2 regions of the Faecalibacterium sp. Marseille-Q4896 genome follow, and region 2 is predicted to be linked to the other one. Evidence: a T-box and tRNA genes for the amino acid it is inferred to sense, from the RefSeq annotation. Region 2 holds a T-box; the other holds one or more tRNA genes.
The links. The T-box of region 2 lies ahead of metG (methionine--tRNA ligase). A T-box ahead of a tRNA ligase gene usually reads a tRNA of that ligase, here a tRNA-Met.
Positions count from the first base shown of each region.

Region 1 (11,399 bases), on a different contig from region 2:
GACAGCCACGATAAAGTTGGTAAAAATGTCGATCATCCGGCTCACCTCCCTTCTGTTGCCAAAATGGAGAAGGGCAGCACGATTAGTATAACATATCCGACAGGGTATTGCAATTTTTACAGGATATCATTATAATAGAGCTATATCTCGAATAAATATTCAACAATGCTTGCATAGAGAGGGAAATATACAATGAGTCTGAAGAACCGCAGCTTTTTGAAGCTATTGGACTACACCCCTGCCGAGATCGAAGAACTGCTGGACCTTGCCGCAGACCTGAAGGCAAAAAAGAAGGCCGGCATCCGCCACAATGACCAGCTGGCAGGCAAGAACATCGCCCTGATCTTTGAAAAGACCTCCACCCGCACCCGCTGCAGCTTCGAGGTCGCTGCCCACGATCTGGGCATGGAAGTGACCTACCTTGACCCGTCCGGCAGCCAGATCGGCAAGAAGGAGTCCATTGCCGACACTGCCCGTGTGCTGGGCCGCATGTTCGACGGCATCGAGTACCGCGGCTATGGCCAGCAGATCGTGGAAGACCTTGCCCACTACGCCGGTGTGCCGGTGTGGAACGGCCTGACCAACGAGTTCCATCCCACCCAGATCCTGGCCGACTTCCTCACCATCCGGGAGCACTTTGGTCACCTGAAGGGCATCAACTTCGTTTACTTCGGCGATGCCCGCTACAACATGGGCAACAGCCTGATGGTGGGCTGCGCCAAGATGGGCCTGAACTTCACCGCCTGTGCACCCAAGAAGTACCAGCCGGACGCTGCCCTCGTGGCCGAGTGCCAGAAGATCGCTGCCGAGACCGGTGCCACCCTCACCTTTGAGGAGGACCCCGCCAAGGCCGCCAAGGGTGCCGACGTGCTGTACACCGATGTGTGGGTGTCCATGGGTGAGCCGGTGGAGGTGTGGGCTGAGCGCATCAACGACCTTGCCGCCTACCAGATCAACCAGCAGCTGATGGAAATTGCAGGCCCGCACGCTGTGTTCATGCACTGCCTGCCCGCCTTCCACGACCACAAGACCACCGTGGGCAAGGAGATGGGCGAGCGCTTTGGCCGCGATGCCATGGAAGTGACCGATGAAGTGTTTGAAGGCCCCCAGAGCATCGTGTTTGACGAAGCCGAGAACCGAATGCACACCATCAAGGCCGTGATGGCTGCGACCCTTGGCTATGTAAAATAACGGATCACAAATAAAAAAGGGAGGCTGCGTTTGCAGTCTCCCTTTTGCTTTGCCTGTTAGGCTTCCTTCAGCTTCAGCACGCCAGCCTGTACCAGACGCTTGCGCAGCAGTGCACCCACGATGCAGCTCACCACGATCTTGGCGAGGTCCAGCACAATGAACGGGTACACGCACACCGAAAGCGCATAGCCCAGCTCGCACTGCATCTGGAACACGAACCATGCGGTGCCCAGTACGTAGCAGGCGGCATCGCCCAGCACAAGGCCGATGCCGGAGATCACCGGCTGGCCCTTGCTCTTTTCGATGAACAGACCGCCGATGAAGGCCAGCAGCAGGTAGCCCACCAGATAGCCGCCGGTGGGGCCTGCCAGCTTGGCAATGCCCGCGCCGTAGCCGGAGAACACCGGCACGCCCACAAGGCCGATGAGCAGGTACACCGCCACGCTCAGGGTGCCGAACTTGGGCCCCAGCAGCCATGCGGTCAGGCAGATGACAAAGTTTGACAGCGAAATGGGAATGGCCCCGATGGGCACGCTCAGCGGGCCAAGCACGCACAGCGCGGCGGCCATCAGCGCAGTGACAGCCATCTGATAGGTGGTCAGTTTTTTGTTTTTCATAGAATAGAATTCCCCTCTGTTAAAAATTTACAAGGCATCTGTGCTCGAGTATAGCGCAGCGGGAGACAGATGGTCAACAATAAAGTTTCGAGGGGGTTTACAATAAAAACTCCCGGCACACTGACCGGGGGACAAAACACATTGTGTCGAGTCGGGAAATGTGATATACTGTCAATAAGGCGCTGATTGCAAAGTTGGTGGTCATGCTTTCTGTCCCGTTATCGCTGATTCTTCTTATCTAGTTTTCTACTTAGGATGAAGCAGAGGTTCCGGGAGGAAACTTTTTTGCAAGTGCCCTGCCCGGAGCCTTGAAGGCGAAGGGAGGGATGTCGGATGACTCTTTTGGAGACTCTCGCATTGCTCACGTTCATTCTCACACTGTTGAGCCTGATCGTGGATGTGATCCGCCTGACCATTGAGGTCGTGGCAAAGTTTTCCCAGAAGAAAGACGATGATAACAAAAAAGATTGACCGCCCTGCTTCCAAACTGTGCGGTCAATCTTTTTGACAAGCGGGATGGAAAGCTGACCCTTGCAGTCAGCGCCCCTTCTGTATTTATTATACCGCATCAGCGTTATTTGTCAAGGAGGTTCCCTATGGGTGGAGGACACGTATCGCGCCCCGATTTCGGGATGCCGCAGCCGGACCCGGCCTACCCACTGACCGAGTTCTACCTGCTTTTGCAGCACGCACTGGACAAAGCGGGCCGCTTTGCGCTGCCTGCGCTGTATGCCCGCGTGCAGGCACCGGCCCGGCACATCTATCTGGACGAGGCGCGGGAATATTTGAGCCTTTCGCCTACCGGGCGGGAGGGGGATATCCGCCTGCTGGCCGAGGGCAGTCTGCAGCTGCTGTACAGCACCCTGCACGTCCAGCCGGACGGCACGCCTGCAGCCCTGCTGCTCACCGAGGAGTGCACCCGCGCCACGGTGGCGGTGCAGCTGCTGCCGCCCTTTGTGTGGGAGGACCCGCTGCCGCCGCTGCCGGACACCCCTGCGGCGCTGACGCTGCAGCTGACCATGCAGGATGTGATGCAGGCCGATACCGACCCGGCAGCGCTGGGCAGAAAGCTGGCTGGCACAGCGGCGAACAAGCGCTGGCTGCACCATCCGAAGGCCGAGACCTTCCTTGCAGAACGGGTGGCCCTGCTGCAGAGAGTATATAAAAGGTGATTTTCATAAATTTTTCCAGCAATGCAATCTTCGGGGGCGTTCAGCCGTGTATAGGGTGAATGTCCCCCGTGGAACACGAATTCCACCAGCCCTGTACAGGCGGTAAAGGAGAGCTTGAAACTATGGGACAGCTGACCAGAAACGAAGTATTTACGCTGGCAGTGCAGAAATACAGCGATGCTGTTTACCGCGCTGCCATACACAACAGCCGATGCACAGCCGATGCCGAGGACGTGGTGCAGGATGTCTACGAGAAGCTCCTGCATTATAATGGTACGTTTGAGAGTGAGGAGCACCTCAAGGCGTGGCTGCTGCGGGTGGCCATCAACCGCTGCCGGGACCTGACCCGCGCAGCCCATCAGAAGGACACCGAGCTGGACGAGAACCTGCCCGCGCCCGATGCGTTTGAGGACGGCAGTGTGCTGGACGCAGTGCGCGCCCTGCCGGAAAACTACCGCAATGCCATCTATCTGCATTACTACGAGGGGTACACGGCGGCGGAAATCGGCCGGATGATGGGCGCACCGTCCAACACGGTGCTGAGCTGGCTGCGGCGTGCCCGGGCGCAGTTACATACGATGCTGAAGGAGGAAATCGAAGATGAGGTGGTATGAGTACAAGATGGAGACGGACGACCTCTACGCCCCGGACGATCTGAAGGCAAAGCTGCTGGCCATGACCGACCAGCTGACCGAAGAAGAAAAGGCCCAGCCCATGATGAAAACCGACGCACCGGTACCGGCCCAGTCCGCCCCGGTGCAGCCGAAGAAGAAACTGATCCGCTTCCCCGCAAAGCGGGTGGGCGCACTGGCGGCCTGCCTTGCTGTGTGCGTGGTAGGCTATGGTGCTTTTGCCACCGGACAAATCGGCCTTGGCGCAAAGAGCAGCAGTCCGGCGGTCTATTATTCTGCGGACAGTACTGCGGCGGGGATGGCGGCAGGCGGCGCGGACCGCGCCGCTGTGGACAGCCCCATGGCAGCCGATTACAGTCTGAACACCATGGCGCTGGAAAGCGGCGCAGACAACGGCACCGCTGTTTATTCGGAGGACGATGCGGCAGCAGCGGCCCACAGCACCGACCACGCAAAGATCATCTACACCGCGAACCTCAGCCTGGAAAGCAAGGACTACGACGCAGCCCGCGCTGCGCTGGATGCTGCCCTTGCTGAAGCGGGCGGCTATCTGGAATCCAGCAGTGAATACTCGGATGCCGGTGACAGCCGCAGTGTCAGCCTGACCTACCGGGTGCCGCAGCAGAACTACGAGAACTTTCTTGCCGCCGTGGCCGAAGCAGGCAACGTGACCTACAAAAACCAGCAGGCCGACGACGTGACCGCCCAGTACATGGACGTGGAGACCCGGCTTGAGAATCTCAAGAACCAGCGAACCCGCCTGCAGCAGCTGCAGCAGCAGGCCGACAACCTCTCCGACCTGCTTGAGATCGAGTCCAGCCTGACGGATGTGCAGAGCCAGATCGAGAGCTGGCAGAGCCAGATGGACTGGTACAACGATCAGGTGGAAGAGTGCACCGTGTACGTGAGCCTGAGCGAGGTGAGCACCTACTCGCCGCCCAGCGAGGGCTTCGGCAGCCGCTTTGTCAGCGCCCTTTCCGCTGGCTGGCAGAACTTTGTGGGTGGCCTGCAGCAGGTCATCGTTGCCCTTGCCGGTGCATGGCCGGTGGTGGTGATCGCAGCCGCCGCCTGCGCAGGGTTCGTGGTTTGGAAAAAGAAGAAAAAATAAATCAAAAAAATACTTGACATCCGCCCGCCCTTGTGGTATTATACTTGAGCAGTCAGCGAGAACCGCTGAGAGCACAAAGTAAATATCGCGGGGTGGAGCAGTCTGGTAGCTCGTCGGGCTCATAACCCGAAGGTCGTTGGTTCAAATCCGGCCCCCGCAACCACCAAGCGTTCTGAGATCTCTCAGAACGCTTTTTTGTTGTCTGGATCCGATACGAAGAAGGGGCTGCTGCACATCGTTTTAGCCGAAAGTGCAGCAGCCCCTCTTACTGTATCAAAAATTTACACCCACTCGCCGTTGAAATGGTAGCTGCCCACAAGGCCCGCACCGATGTGAACAACGTTTCTTCCATGGGCCGTGATGGCTCCGGCATCCGCATGATGATGTGGGCAGGCGCTACCATGGAGGCAGGCCCCCGTGCAGGTCAGGCAGCCGACATCAACAGCCGTCCGTCCTTCCCCTTCGGCGGTATCTGGCCCATCTTTGGCAACGACGGCAAGCGCTTCTTCAATGAGACCATCACCCGCCACGGCTCCGTGGGCTATCTGGACATGATGCCCGAAGGCCAGAAGATGCCCTACATCACCCATGGCTTCCTGCGGGCGGACAGCCGCAACAGCATGGGCTTTATCCTGCTGTACGGCAAAAAGAACGTCTCCCGCTACGGCTTCCGTCACTCGGTGCTGGAGGCCACACGCCGCCCGGTGTGCCATGTCATCCTGCAGCGCTGCGCGGGCAGGGATATGCTGGACGATGCCGCTGCCGAGGCCCAGCTGGCCGAGGCGGATGAACTGTTGACGGCTGTGGGCTTTGTGCAGTATCTGCCGCGGCGCTGGGCAAAGCCTGGCTGCGAGGATAAATTCTGGCAGGGCGCTGCTGCCGGCATGGATGTGCTGGCCTTTGGCCTTTGCGCCTGCACAAAGCTGGACGGCATGGAGACCACCAACACCGGTGACCTGAGCGTTTATCTTGCACACAGTGCGGATTATGAGCAGATCACTGTGTCCACCGTCCCGGCAAAAAAAACGAATAACAGCAGCAAAGCACAGCTTTTCCCAGTCAATGGGAAGGGCTGTGCTTTTTATTCCGATGGGTGGAAAGTTCTTCCGCTTTCTTGTGATCGTGAAGGTTTTTGCCGGATTTTGGTTACGCACCCGGAAAAAGATGGTATGATAAACTAGGTATAATCGGGTGATATGGTAGCCGGAACGTCCTGCTGCGTGAGCGCCCTCAGGGGAGAAAATCGATGAAAAAATATCTCAAAGCGGTCGTGTCCGGGCTGTGCGCCGCGGCGCTGGCCCTTGGCTGCGTGGGCTGCGGCAGCAGCGCCCGCAAGGTGATGGCCTACGAAGCCCTGATGCGCTCCGATATGGAAGCGCTGCGCTCACCCGCTACCATCATGAAGCTGGCGCAGGAGCAGGGCGCACTGTATGAAATCGAGCGGCTGACCTTCTTCAAATCGCTGGAGACCTTCGCCCACCCGCGCAGCATGCAGATCATTGCCGAGGGCGTGGAGACCGCCGCCGAGCTGCGCAAGGTCATCGAGCTGGGCGCGGATGCGCTGCAGGGCTACTTCCTTGCAAAACCTGCCGCCGTACCGGCCAAAATGGCACCTGCCGCCCGCAAGGTCATTGCCGAGTACAGCTCTGCATCCGACAGCGGCTGAATACGAACATAAAAAGTCCCGCAGAAATGCGGGGCTTTTTGCATCTGCCACTGGCGTATTACAGTTTGCTGCGGTATACTGGAACCGGGCAAACAACAGCACAGGAGGTGCTTTTTTATTATGGTACAGGTAGACCTTATCACCGGCTTTCTGGGCGCAGGCAAAACCACCTTTCTGCGTCGGTATGTCCGGTATCTGGTGGCACAGGGCCACAATGTCTGCATTCTGGAAAACGACTTCGGCGCAGTGAACGTGGATGCCATGCTGGTGCAGGACCTTCTTGGCCCGAACTGCGACCTTGAGACCATCAGCGGCGGATGCGACTGCGACACCCACCAGCGCCGGATGCGCACCAAGCTCATTGCCATGGCCATGCGCGGGTTTGACCGGGTGGTGGTGGAACCCAGCGGCATCTTTGATGTGGACGAGTTTTTTGATGTGCTGCGGGACGACCCGCTGGACCGCTGGTATCACATCGGCAATGTGATCGCCATAGTGGATGCCATGCTGCCGGAAACGCTTTCGCCGCAGGCTGAGTACGTGCTGGCATCCGAGACAGCCAACGCGGGCCGGGTGCTGGTCAGCCGTACCCAGCTGGCCGGGCAGCAGCAGACCGCTGCCGCCGTGGCCCACCTGACCCGTGCGCTGGAGGGCTGCAAGTGCTCCCGCCGCTTTGCGCCGGAAGAGATCATCACCAAGGACTGGGCACGGCTTACCGATGCCGACCTTGCCGCCATTGCGGCCTGCGGCTGCAGGCAGGCCAGCTGCGAAAAGCTGCATTTTGATGAGCACGAAGCCTTCAGCTCTCTGTGCTTTCTGGAGCAGCACCTGACGCTGCAGCAGCTGAAGGCCGCTGCCGACCATCTGTTTGCGGATGCCGCCTGCGGCCATGTGCTGCGGGTGAAGGGCTTTGCACCGGACCCGCAGGGCACCACCGGTTGGCTGGAGCTGAACGCCACCGCTGCCGGCAGAACGCTGGAACCCATCCCGCAGGGGCAGGATGTGCTCATCGTCATTGGCGAAGGACTGGACAAAGCGGCCATTGAAGCCCGGCTCAAGGCCTGAATTTTCAACACAAAAACAACAGAATGGTGAAAAACAGAAGGAGAAAGAGAAGAAGGCCATGAACAAGACCCGGCAGGCTCCCTCAGCACGGCACATCATCGGCATGGTGGTGGGTGTTATCATCATCGCCTTTGGCCCCTTCATCCAGTTCTTCGATGGACATTTCTCCCAGAAGGCGCTGAAATATAAACAAGAAAAGGAATAACAAAAAGGCGTGGGCCTCCGAATGGAAGCTCACGCCTTTTACGATTACGATCAGAACTTGAACAGCGGAGTGCCGGCCAGCACATCGCCCTCGGCCAGCATCTTCAGCTCGCCCATGTCATCGCCGTTGGTCACGATGATGGCGGTAGCGGTGGGATGGCCTGCGGCGCGGATGGCGTCCAGATCCACCTTCAGCAGCGGGGTGCCGGCCTTGACCTTATCGCCCACCTTGACCAGTGCCTTGAAGCCCTTGCCCTGCATCTCCACGGTGTCCATGCCAACATGGATCAGGATCTCGATGCCGTCCTCGCTGGTCAGGCCCACGGCGTGCAGGGTGGAAGCCACCTGTTCCACGGTGCCGTCAAACGGAGCATACACGGTCTTGCCGGTGGGCTCGATGCCGCAGCCGGGGCCAAGGATGCCCTGTGCAAAGGTCTCGTCGGGGATGTCGGCCTGTGCCAGCACCTTGCCGCGGATGGGGGTCAGAACGGTCTTGCTCTGACCGAAGAATTTGACAGTCTCTTCCTGCTCGGTCTTGCCGCCGAACAGCTTATCAAAAAAGCCCATGTTAAAATACCTTCTTTCCGATTATTTCATAGAGCCAGCCGGCCGAAACGCTGTCCTGCAAGGCCCACCGGCTCCAACCCATTGGTCTACCCAAAAGATACCACATTGTGAAAGAAATTGCAATTGGTATCCCGCATAAAACAGCCAAAAATCTTTGGCGGCATCACATCAGGTCAATCAGCTGCTCGATCTCCTCCATGCGGGTGGCCCAGCTGGTGGCAATGCGCATCACGGTGTGGGTGTCGTCGTACTTCTCCCAGAAGCCGAACTTCGCCTTGCCTTCCAGCGCTTCCAGCTGGCTGTTTTCCAGAATGGGGAACACCTGATTGGTGGGCGACTCCATATAGAAGCGGTAGCCCTTGGCAGCAAGGCCCTCCTTCAGACGGTCGGCGGTCTCGATGGCGTTCCGGCTGATGCGGGTGTACAGATCATCGGTGAACAGCACATCGAACTGCAGGCCCATCAGACGGCCCTTGGCAAGCAGCGCGCCCTGTTGCTTGACCATAGTCATAAAGTGGGCCGGTGCGCCGTGGGGGAACACCACGGCCTCGCCGCACAGCGCGCCCACCTTGGTGCCGCCGATGTAGAACACATCGGTCAGGCGGGCGATATCCTGCAGGGTAACATCGGTACCCTTGGCCATCAGACCGTAGCCCAGGCGTGCGCCGTCCATGAACAGGGGCATGTGGTACTCCTGACACACAGCGTGCAGCTCTTCCAGCTCAGCCTTGGTGTACAGGGTGCCGTACTCGGACGGGTGAGAGATATATACCATGCCGGGAAACACCATGTGGTCGTGGTTGGCATCGGCATAGAAGGTGGCGCACCAGTCGCGCACATCCGCGGCGCTCACCTTGCCCTCGTGGGCGGGCAGGGCAATGACCTTGTGGCCGGTATACTCAATGGCCCCGGCTTCGTGTGCAGCCACATGGCCGGTGGCAGCAGCCATCACGCCCTGCCAGCGCTGCAGCATGGACGCAATGACGATGGCGTTGGTCTGGGTGCCGCCGGAGATGAAGGTCACGTCTGCATCCGGACAGCCGCAGGCAGCGCAGATCTTTGCTTTGGCGCTGGCGCAGTAGGGGTCGGTGCCATAGCCGGGCACCTTTTCAAAGTTGGTCTCGGCCAGCTTTTGCAGGATGGCAGGGTGTGCACCCTCACAGTAGTCGTTCTCGAAATACAGCATATCGTTACTCCTGATCCAGTGAGATAAAGTGTTGATAGGGCTATTCTACTACGGGGGAGAGGGAGTGTCAAATCACGTCCCTCTTTACGGCAAAGGATTTTTACTGTATCTTTAGTTTTTCTATGGTATAATGCGGGAAACGGAATATATTATTTGGGAAGGGGAATGTGCATGAAAAAACAGACGCTTGTGCGGGATGCCACCGTAATGCTGCTGGCTCTGTTCGCCGCCTATGCCATGGTGATGCTTACACAGGCCGTTATGGGCCGCATTGAGGGCGTAGCAATGCTTATCTTTATGCTGGCGGTATTCGTCACCTCTATGTATACAGAAGGTTATGCGTGGGGTGTGGCGGCTTCGCTCATCAGCGTGCTGGCTGTGAACTTTGCCTTCCTCTCACCGTATTTCGCCTTCAACTTTACCCTGTCGGAAAACCTGTTCTCCGGCCTTGTGATGCTGGTGGTGTCCATCATGACCAGCACCCTCACCACCCGCATCAAAAAGCAGGAACAGCTGCGTATGGAGAGTGAAAAGGAAAAAATGCGTGCAAACCTTCTGCGCGCGGTTTCTCACGATCTGCGCACCCCGCTCACCTCCATCTACGGTGCCTGCTCCACTGTGATTGAAAATTATGACTCGCTGGATAAGGAAAAGACCATTAAACTGCTTGGCGAAGCCTGCAGTGATGCCCAGTGGCTGACCCGCATGGTGGAGAATCTGCTTTCCGTCACCCGCATCGACAGCGAGAAGGTGACGGTGCAAAAGACCCCCACTGTGCTGGACGAACTGCTGGATACGGTGCTGGTCAAGTTCCGCAAGCGCTACCCGGAGATCCCGGTGGAGCTGGAAACGCCGGATGCCTTTATCGTGATCCCCATGGATTCCATGCTCATCCAGCAGGTGCTGATGAACCTGCTGGAAAATGCCGCTCTGCACGCCGAGGGCATGACAAAACTGACCTTGAAGGTGTTCACGGTGGGCAATCGTGCGGTGTTCGAGGTGACGGACGATGGCTGCGGCATCCCCAGAGAACGGCTGAAAACGCTGTTCTCCGGCACCGACCCGGATGTACCGGCAGACAGCCGCAAGCACGGCATGGGCATCGGCCTTTCGGTGTGTGCGGCCATCATCAAGGCGCACGGCGGCGAGATCAAGGCCGAGAGCCGTCTGGGTGAGGGAACGACCATCCGCTTCTGGCTGGAGACCGAAGAAATTGAAATGGAGGATGCAGAAGATGAGCAATAACAAATTCAAGGTCCTGATCGTAGAGGATGAGGCAAATATCTGCAGCTTTATCGAAACGCTGCTCACCACCAACGATTATCAGGCTCTGGTGGCTCATACCTGTACCATGGGCCTGACCCTGTTCGCCTCCCACAACCCGGATCTGGTCATTCTGGATCTGGGCCTGCCGGACCGGGACGGGCTGGAATTCATCCGCACCGTGCGGCAGAAGTATATGACCCCCATCGTGGTGCTCTCGGCCCGCACCGACGAGATGGATAAGATCGAAGCGCTGGATCTGGGTGCCAATGATTACATCACCAAGCCCTTCAGCACCGGCGAACTGCTGGCCCGCGTGCGCGCTGCCCTGCGGCTGAACCGCTACAGTGCCATGCACGGCGGCAATGCCCCGGCGGGTGAGTTCCGCGCACAGGGAATGCGCATCAATTATGACCGCCGTAAGGTGTTCGTGGACGAGCAGGAGATCAAGCTGACCCAGACCGAATACAACATCGTGGCATTCCTTTCCCAGCACGCGGGCCGCGTGATGACCTATGCGGCCATCGTCAAGGCCATCTGGGGCGATACCGACATCGGCAGCACCAAAAAGCTGCAGGTGAACATGGCCAATATCCGCAAAAAGCTGGGCAGCCGTCCGGGCAGCAATGCCTATATCCTCAATGAGCTGGGCGTGGGCTACCGCATGATCGACGAGGATGCCCGCAGCGGGGAGATCAACGAATGATACTTGCACTGATCCTGTTTGC
Region 1 covers NZ_JAFREG010000002.1:190,155-201,553, reverse strand. The annotation lists gene argF (ornithine carbamoyltransferase) at 193-1,191, shown strand; gene J3348_RS04870 (biotin transporter BioY) at 1,248-1,808, opposite strand; gene J3348_RS04865 (hypothetical protein) at 2,142-2,279, shown strand; gene J3348_RS04860 (hypothetical protein) at 2,405-2,980, shown strand; gene J3348_RS04855 (sigma-70 family RNA polymerase sigma factor) at 3,103-3,594, shown strand; gene J3348_RS04850 (DUF4349 domain-containing protein) at 3,581-4,720, shown strand; tRNA gene J3348_RS04845 (tRNA-Met) at 4,807-4,883, shown strand; gene J3348_RS04840 (hypothetical protein) at 5,053-5,901, shown strand; gene J3348_RS04835 (EAL domain-containing protein) at 5,967-6,386, shown strand; gene J3348_RS04830 (GTP-binding protein) at 6,507-7,451, shown strand; gene J3348_RS04825 (hypothetical protein) at 7,510-7,656, shown strand; gene J3348_RS04820 (PTS glucose transporter subunit IIA) at 7,707-8,222, opposite strand; gene J3348_RS04815 (aminotransferase class I/II-fold pyridoxal phosphate-dependent enzyme) at 8,386-9,408, opposite strand; gene J3348_RS04810 (ATP-binding protein) at 9,580-10,653, shown strand; gene J3348_RS04805 (response regulator transcription factor) at 10,643-11,377, shown strand; gene J3348_RS04800 (SLC13 family permease) at 11,374-11,399, shown strand, end outside.
Region 1: it encodes a tRNA-Met, which carries the amino acid that the T-box ahead of metG (methionine--tRNA ligase) is inferred to sense. The anticodon was not compared.

Region 2 (11,399 bases):
TTATATCCTTGTGCACTCTGCGAATAGACAAATCAATCAGGAATATGTATAATAAAGCCAGAAACCAGAGAAGTACAGCAGAAGCTCAAGAGAGAGCTAATCCCGCTGACTTGAAGCAGAAAGGAGCGAGACCGATGGTCGATATGGAACCCGCACAGCAGGGACAGGCTGTCGGGATTCGCTGAGAAGCAAAATAGAGGCTCACCACAGACGGGATGTTTCCCCCGTATAAAAACACAACAAAAATGAGCCAGTCTTGAGCATCAAAAATGCGATTACACGACAACCTGTCGATAAACTTAACCCCCAGCGATTCAAATAGATCCGCCGGAGATGATTCCTATGAAGGTATCTTTTGTACGGAGAACATTATTTGAATAGCAAAAAAGGAGTTCTACCAATGTACTAAGTAGTTTGCCCCTGGCGAATCTAACTCGAAAGAATGTGGTAATATGAAATTCATCTTCCGAATCTCGGTGCCGCACTCCATCAGTTAAGAGAAGGGTCAATCCAATGTACTAAGTAATCAGTCCCCTTGAAATAGATTCTCAGTTTCCAGTAGTTTCTAAGGAGAGTCACCCTATGAAACGTTTACTCCGAAAATGAGGAACCACAAGGAGAAGAGGCTTATGACTCCGAAGAAGTAAGTATCCAGCCGGACGAGGGCTTGCAACCGCCTCGTCCGGCTGGTTTTATTTTGTGCTGTTTTCACCAACAGTCAACGCCCGATTTGTGCAAATTTTATGCTGCGCGGTTGAATACCGTCCTTGTGTTTTTGCACTTTTCTGTGGTATACTGTGGAAAAAGATGGGAGGTTCATTTCATGGAGTCGTTCGTTTCGGTTTCCACTCTGTTCAACCTTGTGCTGACCGTTATCTGGTTCATCTCCGGCATTCGGGATCTTCAAGGCAAAGACCCGTTCATCAATCTGCCGTTCAACCAGTATAATCGTGACCCGGAGTACCGCGCCTTCTGGCAGAAAAAGAACGGCGTGTTTTACATGCTCAACAGCATCGCCTTTCTGATCTTAGCCTTCACACCTGTTACATCGCTGCTCTACCGTATCATCTTCGGCATCGCCATTGTGGGAGACCTTCTTTATCTTGTCGCTTACGAAAGCTGGAACCATAGTGCGGATTGACAGCCGGAAAGGAGCCACTATGAATTTGAATCTTTCGGGCTGGGATTGGCTGAACGCCGCGCTGGGTGTGCTGTTTTTGTACCGCGGCATCCGGGATCTGTACAATGGCACCGGCACCGGATGGAGCACCGAGGACGAAAAGAAACACTTCCGCAAGTTTTACGGCATTGCTTCGACCATCGGCGGCGCGTTCTTGCTGGTCAACATTTTTCTGCCAAAGGTCGAGCCGCTGCACTCCATTTTGATGGTGGCAGCGCTCGTGTTGTGCACTGCCCTGCTGATCTCGTATCTGTGCTATGCCCTGAGTAGGAGCGACAAAACCAAAAAGTGAGGGGTTGCTATGGAAGTCATCTGTGCGATCTTAGCCGCACTTTTCGGCATCGGGTTCGGCATTTTTATGGCGCTGCAGCCGGAGGATGCCATTGCCCTGCATGACCGTGGGCGGTACACGCAGGTACCTGAGCCCACAGAAGAGTACATCAAATTGACCCGGCTGGAGGGCATCGGACTTTCGGTGCTCTGTGCCGTGCTTCTGGTGGTTCTGCTGTTCGCACCCCAATAATACTTTGCAGCTTTCCTCTTGCGGATTTTTTCTCACCCTGTTACAATGAGAAAAAAACGCAGGAGGTTTTTTTATTATGGTCAAGCATGTGATCCTGTGGCAGCTGAAGGACGAGCTGTCCGATGCCGAAAAAGCCGCCGTCAAGGCAGGCATCAAAGAGGGGCTGGAAGGTCTGGCAGGCAAAATTCCGGGCCTTGTGGAAGTGCATGTCAACATCAACGGTCTCCCCTCTTCCACCGCCGACCTGATGCTGGACACCACCTTTGAAAGCGCCGAGGCCCTCAAGGGCTACTCCGTCCATCCCGCCCATGTGGCTGTGGCCGACGGCAAGGTGCGGCCCTACACCAAGGCACGGTTCTGTCTGGATTACGAGATTTAATGTTGACAAACCCACCGTTTTTGCGTATTATAGACATAACAATGTAAATTGGCTGTGAAGAGAAGAGTACGCACCGTCTGCGCCTGACAGAAAGCCCGAAGGATGGAACCGGGCAGGCCGCGCGATGCCGAAGATGGTCTCGGAGCTGCGCAGGTGAAAATTGAGCCTGCGACGGGTGCGCCCGTTACCGCGCTGCGCCGTGCTTTTTGGCCCGGCAAAAGGCTGCGCCCGCAAGGGTGCGGCGAAGCAAGGTGGTACCACGAAAGTTTCAGGCTCTCGTCCTTGTCCGGCTCAGTCCGGCAGGATGAGGGCTTTTTTCGTTCCCCGCCAAATCAGGAAAGGAAGAGTATCAACCTATGAGTGAGCACAAGACATTCTACATCACCACTCCCATCTACTACCCCAGCGACAAACTGCACATCGGCCACAGCTATACCACTGTCGCCTGCGACGCACTGGCACGCTTCAAGCGGATGCAGGGCTATGACGTCATGTTCCTGACCGGCACCGATGAGCACGGCCAGAAAATTCAGGACAAGGCTGCCGATGCCGGTGTGACCCCCAAGGAGTATGTGGACAAGATCGTAGCCACTGTCAAGGATCTGTGGAAGCTGCTGGACGTCAGCTACGACCGCTTCATCCGCACCACCGACGACTACCACATGGAGTCCTGCCAGAAAATTTTCACCAAGCTGTATGAGCAGGGCGACATCTACAAGGGCGAGTACATCGGCCACTACTGCAAGCCCTGCGAGAGCTTCTGGACCGACAGCCAGCTGGTGGACGGCAAGTGCCCCGACTGCGGCCGCGAAGTGTACGACGCACACGAGGAAGCCTACTTCTTCAAGACCAGCAAGTATGCCGACCGCCTGCTGAAGCTCTACGAGGAGAACCCCCAGTTCATCCAGCCTGAGAGCCGCAAGAACGAGATGATTGCCTTCATCAAGCAGGGCTTGCAGGACACCTGCGTGTCCCGCACCTCCGTGAAGTGGGGCATCCCCGTGCCCTTCGACCCCAAGCACACCATGTATGTGTGGGTGGATGCCCTGAGCAACTATATCTCCGCGCTGGGCTACGGTAACGAAAAATATCACGACTACGACAAGTTCTGGCCCGCCGACCTTCACATGGTGGGCAAGGAGATCCTGCGTTTCCACACCATTCTGTGGCCCGCCATGCTGATGGCTCTGGATCTGCCCCTGCCCAAACGGGTGTTCGGCCACGGCTGGCTGCTGATGAACGGCGGCAAGATGTCCAAGTCCGTGGGCAACGTGGTGGATCCCGTGATCCTGTGCGACCGCTACGGCGTGGATGCCATCCGCTACTTCCTGCTGCGTGAGATTCCCTTTGGCAACGATGGCATGTTCACCAACGAAGCCCTGATCACCCGCATCAACAGCGATTTGGCGAACGATTTGGGCAACCTGCTCAGCCGCACGGTCGCTATGTGCGAGAAGTACTTCGGCGGCACCGTGCACAATGTGGCCGGTACCGAAGCCATTGACACCGAGCTGGAGACCATGGTCAACGAGCTGACCGCCAAGGTCACGGCCGACATGGACAGCCTGACCATCCCGCAGGCCCTGATGGAGATCTTTGCGGTCATCCAGCGCGCCAACAAGTACATCGACGAGACCGCTCCCTGGGCACTGGCCAAGGACGAGGCCAACAAGGCCCGTCTGGAGAGCGTTCTGTACCACCTGTGCGAGGCACTGCGCGTGTGCGGCATCCTGCTGAACGCATACCTGCCCACCACCGCACCCAAGATGATGGAACAGCTGGGTCTGGACGCATCTGCTCTGGACCTGACCAAGACCACCTACGGCGTACAGGAGACCTACACTGTGCACAAGGGCGAGGCACTGTTCCCCCGCATCGATGTGGCAAAGGAAATTGCCCACCTGAAGGAAGAGGACGAGAAGCGCAAGGCCGCTGCCGAAGCTGCCAACAAGGCCAAGGCTGAAGCTGAGAAGAAGGCTGCCGCCCCCGCCGAGGAGAGCACCGTGGACTTTACCCACGAGGAAGAGATCGACTTTGACACCTTCTGCAAGGTGGAACTGCGCGTGGCCGAAGTGCGCGCCTGCGAGAACCTGAAGGAAAGCAAGAAGCTGCTGCACCTGACCGTGTTTGACGGCGAGCGGGAGCGCTGCATCCTTTCCGGCATTGCAAAGTGGTTCAAGCCGGAAGACCTGATCGGTAAGAAGATCGGCATTGTGTGCAATCTGGCACCTCGCCCCATGATGAAGGGCAAGTATGTCAGCGAGGGCATGATCTTTGCTGCTGATACCGCCGACGGCGGCTGCTCCATCGCTTTCTACGGCGACGACACCCCCGTAGGCAGCCGCATCCACTGAGCCGCCATGCAGGAAAACAAAACGCTTTCCCGCGCGGAATGGCTGGATAAGATCTTCGGCACGCCGGTGTTCGCCGTGCTGCTGGCCATCTTCTGCAATGTGCTGTGGGGCTCGGCCTTCCCCTTCATCAAGCTGGGCTACCGGCTGTTCTCCATTGAGACCAGCAACACCGCCTCCATCTTCTGCTTTGCCGGTGTGCGGTTCATGCTGGGCAGCTTTCTGGTGCTTCTGGGCAGTGTTCTGTTGCAGAGCCGCCTGCCCAAGTTTCCCCACGGCAAAGTGGCAGCGGAGTGCTGTGCTCTGGGCCTGTGGCAGACCACGATCCAGTACGCATTCTATTACATCGCTGTTGCCATGCTCACGGGTGCCTTTGGCGGCATCCTGAACAGCACCCAGAGCTTTCTGGGCGTGATCTTTGCCCATTTCATCTACGGCAACGCCGACCGCATGACCCCTGCCAAAACGCTGGGCTGTGTCATCGGCTTTGCAGGCGTGCTCATCGGCACGCTGGGAAACCACGGCAGCGGCAGCGGCTGGGGCGTGTTCTGCATGATGGCCGCTACCATCATCTTTACCCTGTCCGGCCCGTGGAACAAATCCGTGACCAAAAAAGCAGACAGCTTTGCCGTCTGCTTCATCAACCTGTTCGTGGGCGGTCTGGCACTGTTCGTGCTGGGCACTGTGCTGGGCGGCAGTCTCCATGTGCAGAGCGCACTGGCGGTGGTGGTCATGCTGTATCTGGCCTTCATCTGCGGGGCAGGCTATGTGCTGTGGGCCCTGCTGATGAAGAACAACCCGGTCAGCCGCATTGCCATCTTTGGCTTCGTGAACCCGGTGGTCAACGTACTGCTGAGCGCCGTGCTCAACGGCGAACCCCTGTTCCGCTGGCAGTATCTGGCGGCTCTGGTGTTCGTGTGTGTGGGCATCTGGCTGGTGAACAAGGCCCCCGCCAAAAAGGAGGGCAAATGACCGGCCCCATTTTTGACACCCACGCGCACTACAGTGCCCGCGCTTTTGACGCAGACCGCGATTTCCTGCTGGGCAGCCTGCCCGGCAAAGGCGTGGTGGGCGTGTGTGAACAGGCCACCCACTCCGGGGATGCACCCCGGGTGATGGAGCTGGCGCACCGCTACCCGTGGGTGGTGGCAGCTGTTGGCATCCATCCGGAAAGCCTGCTGCCCGCCGCCGACTGCGGCGAGGAAGGCCCGGCTCCTACGGTCTCGGTGTACGGCGGGGACTGGGCCGCAGAGATGCGCGCTCTGGCCCCGTATTACGAGGACCCCAAGGTGGTAGCTGTGGGGGAGTGCGGGCTGGACTACCACTGGCCTGTGCCCAAGGATGCCCAGCTGGCCATGTTTGAGGCACACATCCGGCTGGCGCTGGAACTGGACAAGCCCATCATCGTGCACGACCGCAACGCCCACGCCGACGTTTACGCCCTGCTCAAAAAATACCAGCCCAAGGGCATCGTCCACTGCTATTCCGGCAGTGCCGACGATGCAGTGTGGCTGGCAAAGCAGGGACTGTTCATCGGTTTTGGCGGGGCGTGCACCTTCAAGGGTGCCAAGCGGGCGGCAAAAGCCATCAGCGCCCTGCCGCTGGAAAGCATCGTACTAGAGACCGACTGCCCCTACATGGCACCGGAGCCGGTGCGCGGCACCCGCTGTGACAGCTCCCTCATCCGCTATGTGGGCGAGTATATCGCCCAGCTGCGGGGCCTCTCTGCCGAAGAGGTGTTCCGCACCACAGCCGAAAATGCCCGCCGGGTATACGGGCTGTGATCCGTTTTTCGCAAGTTGCACAGGTTTTTCTCTGTGCTTCTGTATAAATCAACAATCAAAATCCAAACTGTTATAAGGAGAACCTACCATGAAAGCACGTATTCCTAAGCACCGCGAGTTCATCATCAACTTCCCCGACAGCATCGACCAGAACAAGGCCAACGAGGGCTGGGCAAAGCTGCAGCAGATCGTTGAGGACTACAAGAAGGCCCACAATGGCGCTTCTGTCTACGCCCCCACCTTCATCGAGGACTGCGAGGCCGAGGTGAAGAAGCTGCAGGAAGAGTACGGCTTCGAGTACACAGTTGAATACGTTCAGTAATTTCTGATATTTAAAATCCCCTCTGTGCATCTGCGCAGGGGGGATTTGCTGTTTGGGGAACCGCTTTTCCCTACGGTGCGCTTCCCCGCAAAAATACAGCCCCGGCAGACTGCATGGTCTGTCGGGGCTGTGCTTTTCTGTCCGGGTCACTTTTCCACTTTACTCAGCAGGATGCGGTCGTTGTCCAGATTCTTGCCTGCGTTCTCGCGGAACTTTTCAAGCAGGTCGTCCACAGTCATCCGGCTGCGTTTCTCGCCCTTCACGTCAAAGACGATGCGGCCGGAATCCATCATCAGGGTGCGGTTGCCCAGCTCCAGTGCCTGATGCATGTTGTGGGTGACCATCAGGCAGGTGATCTTCTTTTCAGCCACGATGCTCTTGGTCAGCTCCAGTACCTTTTCGGCGGTGGCGGGGTCCAGCGCTGCGGTGTGCTCGTCCAGCAGCAGCAGCTTGGGGGTGACGAGGGTGGCCATGAGCAGGGTCAGCGCCTGCCGCTGGCCGCCGGAAAGCAGTCCCACCGGCTGCTTCATGCGGTCCTCAAGGCCCATATCCAGCAGCGCCAGCTTTTCGCGGAACACTTCCTTGTCCTTGCGGGAGATGCGGGAGAAGATGGCGTGGGGCGCGGTGCCGGCACGCAGATAGGCCAGTGCAAGGTTTTCCTCAATGGTCATGTTGGGTGCCGTGCCCTTGAGCGGGTCCTGAAACAGGTGGCCGATGACCTTGCTGCGCTGGTGCTCCGGCGCAAAGGTGATATCCTGTCCGCCCAGCAGGATGCTGCCCTCATCCGCGATGAAGCCGCCGGTGATGGCGTTGAACAGGGTGGATTTGCCCGCGCCGTTGGAGCCCACGATGGTGGCAAAGTCCCCGGCTTCCATGTGCAGGCTGACACCGTTCAGGGCCACTTTTTCATTGACCGTGCCGGGGTTGAAAGTCTTGTGCAGATCGTTCAGCTGAAGCATTTCCATCTTACTTTCCCTCCTTGCCGGTGGTCACGCGGCGGCGGCAGGCCCCATGCTTGCGCTGCTCAAAGGCGATTTTTTCCTTGATGGCCGGCATCGAAATGGCGATGGCCACGATGATGGCGGACACCAGCTTCATGGCGGCGGCAGGCACATTGAAGCGCAGGGCCACAGCCACGATAAAACGGTACAGGCAGCTGCCGAACACCACGCCGATGATCCGGCGCAGCATGGTGCGCTTACCAAGCAGAGTCTCGCCGATGATGAGGGAAGCCAGTGCGATGGTCACCATGCCGGTGCCCACATTGATATCGCAGCTCTTCTGATACTGTGCCAGCAGGCCGCCGGAGAGGGCGCACAATGCGCCGGAAATGCACAGGCCCACCGTGATGGTGAAAGCCGGGTTAATGCTGGAAGCACGCACCATGGCAGCGTTGTCACCGGTGGCGCGGATGGACAGGCCTAGCCGGGTGCCCAGAAAGCCCAGCATCGCCGCACCGGCAAGCAGGATCATGGCCAGCGCGATGGCCAGCTTATACCAGCCGCCAAGGAAGCTCAGTGAGCCCTTTGCCAGCGAGAAAACAGTGTCGGTCTTGACCAGCGACATGGTGGAGGAAAAGCCCATCACGGCCAGATTGATGGTGTAAAGGCCGGTGTTGACGATGATGCCTGCCATGATGCTCTCCACCCCAAGGCGGGTCTGCAGAAAAGCCGTAACAAAGCCGGAGCACACACCTGCCGCCATGGCTGCGAACAGGGCCAGAATGGGGTGGCCGGTCAGTGCTACCTGACAGGCCACGGCGCAGCCCAGCGTGAAGCAGCCGTCAGTGGAAAGGTCTGCGATGTTCAGGATGGAATAGCTCAGGAACAGTGCCAGCGCCACCAGGGCATAGATACAGCCCAGTTCCAGCGCCGTCTGTAGGACGTTGAGCGAAAAGATACTCGCCAGCATGTGTGTGCTCCTTTTATGTTTCTTTTTGATTGGACGATTTAAAATGGCCTCCGCTTTTGCTCTGGCCATAATTTAAGGAATCAGTTTTTATTTCGGAATACCGGAGCGTCTGCGGACGCTCCGGTATTCCATTTTCACGGGAAGGGTCGTGACGGAAAGCAGGCTCGCCCTCTCCGTCACCTACGGTGACACCTCTCCCAAAGGGAGAGGCCTTGGCAGAAAGATGAACTTTACGTGGACTGCCAAAGGCTCCCACTTTGGGGGAGCTGGCAAATCCGTAGGATTTGACTGAGAGGGCGAGCCTGCTAACCACGAAGATACCGGACTTATTTAATTTAGCTTCTTGTGATGCGGTGCACTGTGGGCAGCAAAACACTTCCTCAGAACCGCCAAAAGCTCCCCCCTTCGGGGGAGCTGGCAAAACCGTCAGGTTTTGACTGAGAGGGTACTTTTTTAAGAGAAGTTCTCTGCGGTGGTCACTTCCACGATCTCGGTGCAGTAGGGCTTGAAGGCCTCCTTCACGGTGTCGAGGTCAAGGCCCAGCGCTTCGCATGTCTCGGTGTTGATGGTGACGATACCGTTATCAAAGGTCTGGTAGGGCAGGTCTGCGGTAGTCTTGCCCTCGCACAGCAGCTCTGCCACCATATCGGCAGTGGCTTCGCCCAGCTGGACGTAATCCACGCCGTAGCCCACAAAGGCCCCGTTCAGTGCAAAGCTGTCGGCACCGGTGTAGTGCTGCACGCCTGCCTCGGTAAAGGTCTCGTAGATGGACAGCTCTGCGGTCATCACGGTGTTATCGGTGGGGGTGAACACGGCCTTGACACCGGCGGCGATCAGAGCCTCAGCCGCCATCTGCACCTCAGCGGTGGTGGTGCCGTTCTTCTCAATGTACTTGATGCCGTTGGCATCACAGAAAGCCTTGGCATCGGCAATGGCCTGGGTGGAGGCATCCTGACTCAGGTCGTACAGCAGGCCGATGGTGTCAATATCCGGGTTGACAGCGGTGATCAGCTTCATGATGGCCTCGGTGTTCAGTGCGTCGGAGGTGCCGGTGATGTTCTCCTCGCCGTCAAAGCCTGCAGCAGCGGGGTCGGTGACAGCAGAGTAGACAACGGGGATATCAGTATCCTCCACAGCGGCCAGCATGGTTGCGGCGGTGGGGGTAGCCACAGCCACGATCACATCCACGCCGTCCCCTACGAGGTCGGCACCGATCTGGTTCAGGTTGGACTGGTCAGCCTGTGCATTTGCGTAGTAGTCGGCGTAGTCGAAGGTAACGCCCTTCTCTGCCCCCAGCTCATCCAGACGGCTCTCCACAGATTCCACGATCTGGTTGAGGGAAGCATGATCCACATAGTTGACGATGCCAACCTTGAAGGTCTGGCCACCCTCGGCTGCTGCGGAAGCGGCAGCGGAAGAAGCGGTGGAAGATGCAGCCACGGTGCTGGAAGCGGAGCCGCCGCAGCCGGTGAATGCCAGTGCAGAAACGGCGGAAGCAGCCATAGCGGCCTTGAGGAAGCTGCGGCGGGAGATCATGGTAACGTTTTTCATAACAGTAAACTCCTTTCCCGGAGCGGGCGGCAAAAGTAAAAGACCCGCTCCCCTTGCGGGACGGGTCTTACAAATAAAAACGACCCTGTCCCTGTGTGTTATCCACAAGGACAGGATCGGTAAAGTTCGATTCTGCGGTGCCACCTTGCTTGCCCTGCTTTGCAAACTGCAGAGCCTCTCACGGAGAGCCAACACTCCCCTGTCCTGTAACGGAGACTTCCGTCCAAAGCTACTAAGGCTTGCTACCCGTTTGCCCGGCCCTCGGCGGCCCACGAAGCTCTGCCCCGCTCTCGCCCGTTTTCACTGTCCGGGCTCACTGAAGATGCGCTGTGCAGGTTCTCTTCCGCCTCATCGGTTTGATTGCATTATACACTTTATTGGCATAAAGTCAAGAGGAAATTTCAAAAATTTCTTTTTTCTACAGCACAAAGTCATTCTTCCGTGCATCAGGCCCGCTTTGTGCGGCGCTTGCGCCAGACGAAGTACGCCGTGTACGCCAGCCATACCACAATGCCGCCCAAAGTCAGCGCACGGCTCAGCCGGATGCCGTCGGGCTGGTAGACAAAATCGATGCTGTTTTCACCTGCCGGGCACAGCACAGCCATCAATCCCTCATCCACCTCCACAATGTCGGCCTCCTGCCCGTTGACATAGGCCGTAAAGCCGTCATCGTAAGGCACGGAGAAGAACACGAGGTTCTCTTTTTCCAGCGTGATCTCGGCGTGGAAGCCCGAATTGTTCATCTGGAACACACTGGCAGCCGTGGCGCGGCGCTCGCGGCAGTCCTGCACGTAGGACTCATAGTACAGCTCCTCCCGTCTGCCTTCCGGCAGATGGGTGAGGTACTTGCCGTAGACTGCAGCATCCTCGTCGGTAAGCACCAGTGCACGCATCAGGAGGTTTGCGCGGGTGGCCTTGGCTGTTTCTTCGTACTCGGTCTGGGTGAGGTAATAGTCATAGGCAAAGCCCATGGGCACGTAGTTCGTGTTGCGGTAGACCGCATAGCCGTCCTTTGCAAAGGCATATTCCCAGCCGTCGTCGGCTTCGTTTTCAAAGTCGGTCTGCTTTTCCGGCGTGGTGATAAGGTACTCCACACTCAAAAGGCCCCGCAGTGCATAATTGGAAAGCTCCGGCTCACTGCGCACATCCCGCTTGACCCCCAGCGCCGGGTAGAAGCTGAGGATACTGGGGGCCGCCGTGCTGCCAAAATACTGCAGGCAGCTCTTATCCAGCCACATACCGATGTTGTCGTGGATCTTGTAAGTGTCGATGCGGTAATCGCCTTCGGGCAGGTCGTTTTTCAACAGCAGGGCGTTGGTGTCCTGCTTCACAAGGTCGCTGTCGGTATACCACTGGCCAAACTTGCCAATGCCGATGTGCACCACGCTGAACAGGAAG
Region 2 covers NZ_JAFREG010000003.1:289,758-301,156, forward strand. The annotation lists gene J3348_RS07600 (hypothetical protein) at 824-1,141, shown strand; gene J3348_RS07605 (hypothetical protein) at 1,161-1,472, shown strand; gene J3348_RS07610 (hypothetical protein) at 1,482-1,703, shown strand; gene J3348_RS07615 (Dabb family protein) at 1,780-2,082, shown strand; T-box leader at 2,128-2,369, shown strand; gene metG (methionine--tRNA ligase) at 2,439-4,436, shown strand; gene J3348_RS07625 (EamA family transporter) at 4,443-5,405, shown strand; gene J3348_RS07630 (TatD family hydrolase) at 5,402-6,217, shown strand; gene J3348_RS07635 (hypothetical protein) at 6,306-6,539, shown strand; gene J3348_RS07640 (ATP-binding cassette domain-containing protein) at 6,686-7,498, opposite strand; gene J3348_RS07645 (ABC transporter permease) at 7,506-8,450, opposite strand; gene J3348_RS07650 (ABC transporter substrate-binding protein) at 8,904-10,001, opposite strand; gene J3348_RS07655 (YfhO family protein) at 10,448-11,399, opposite strand, start outside.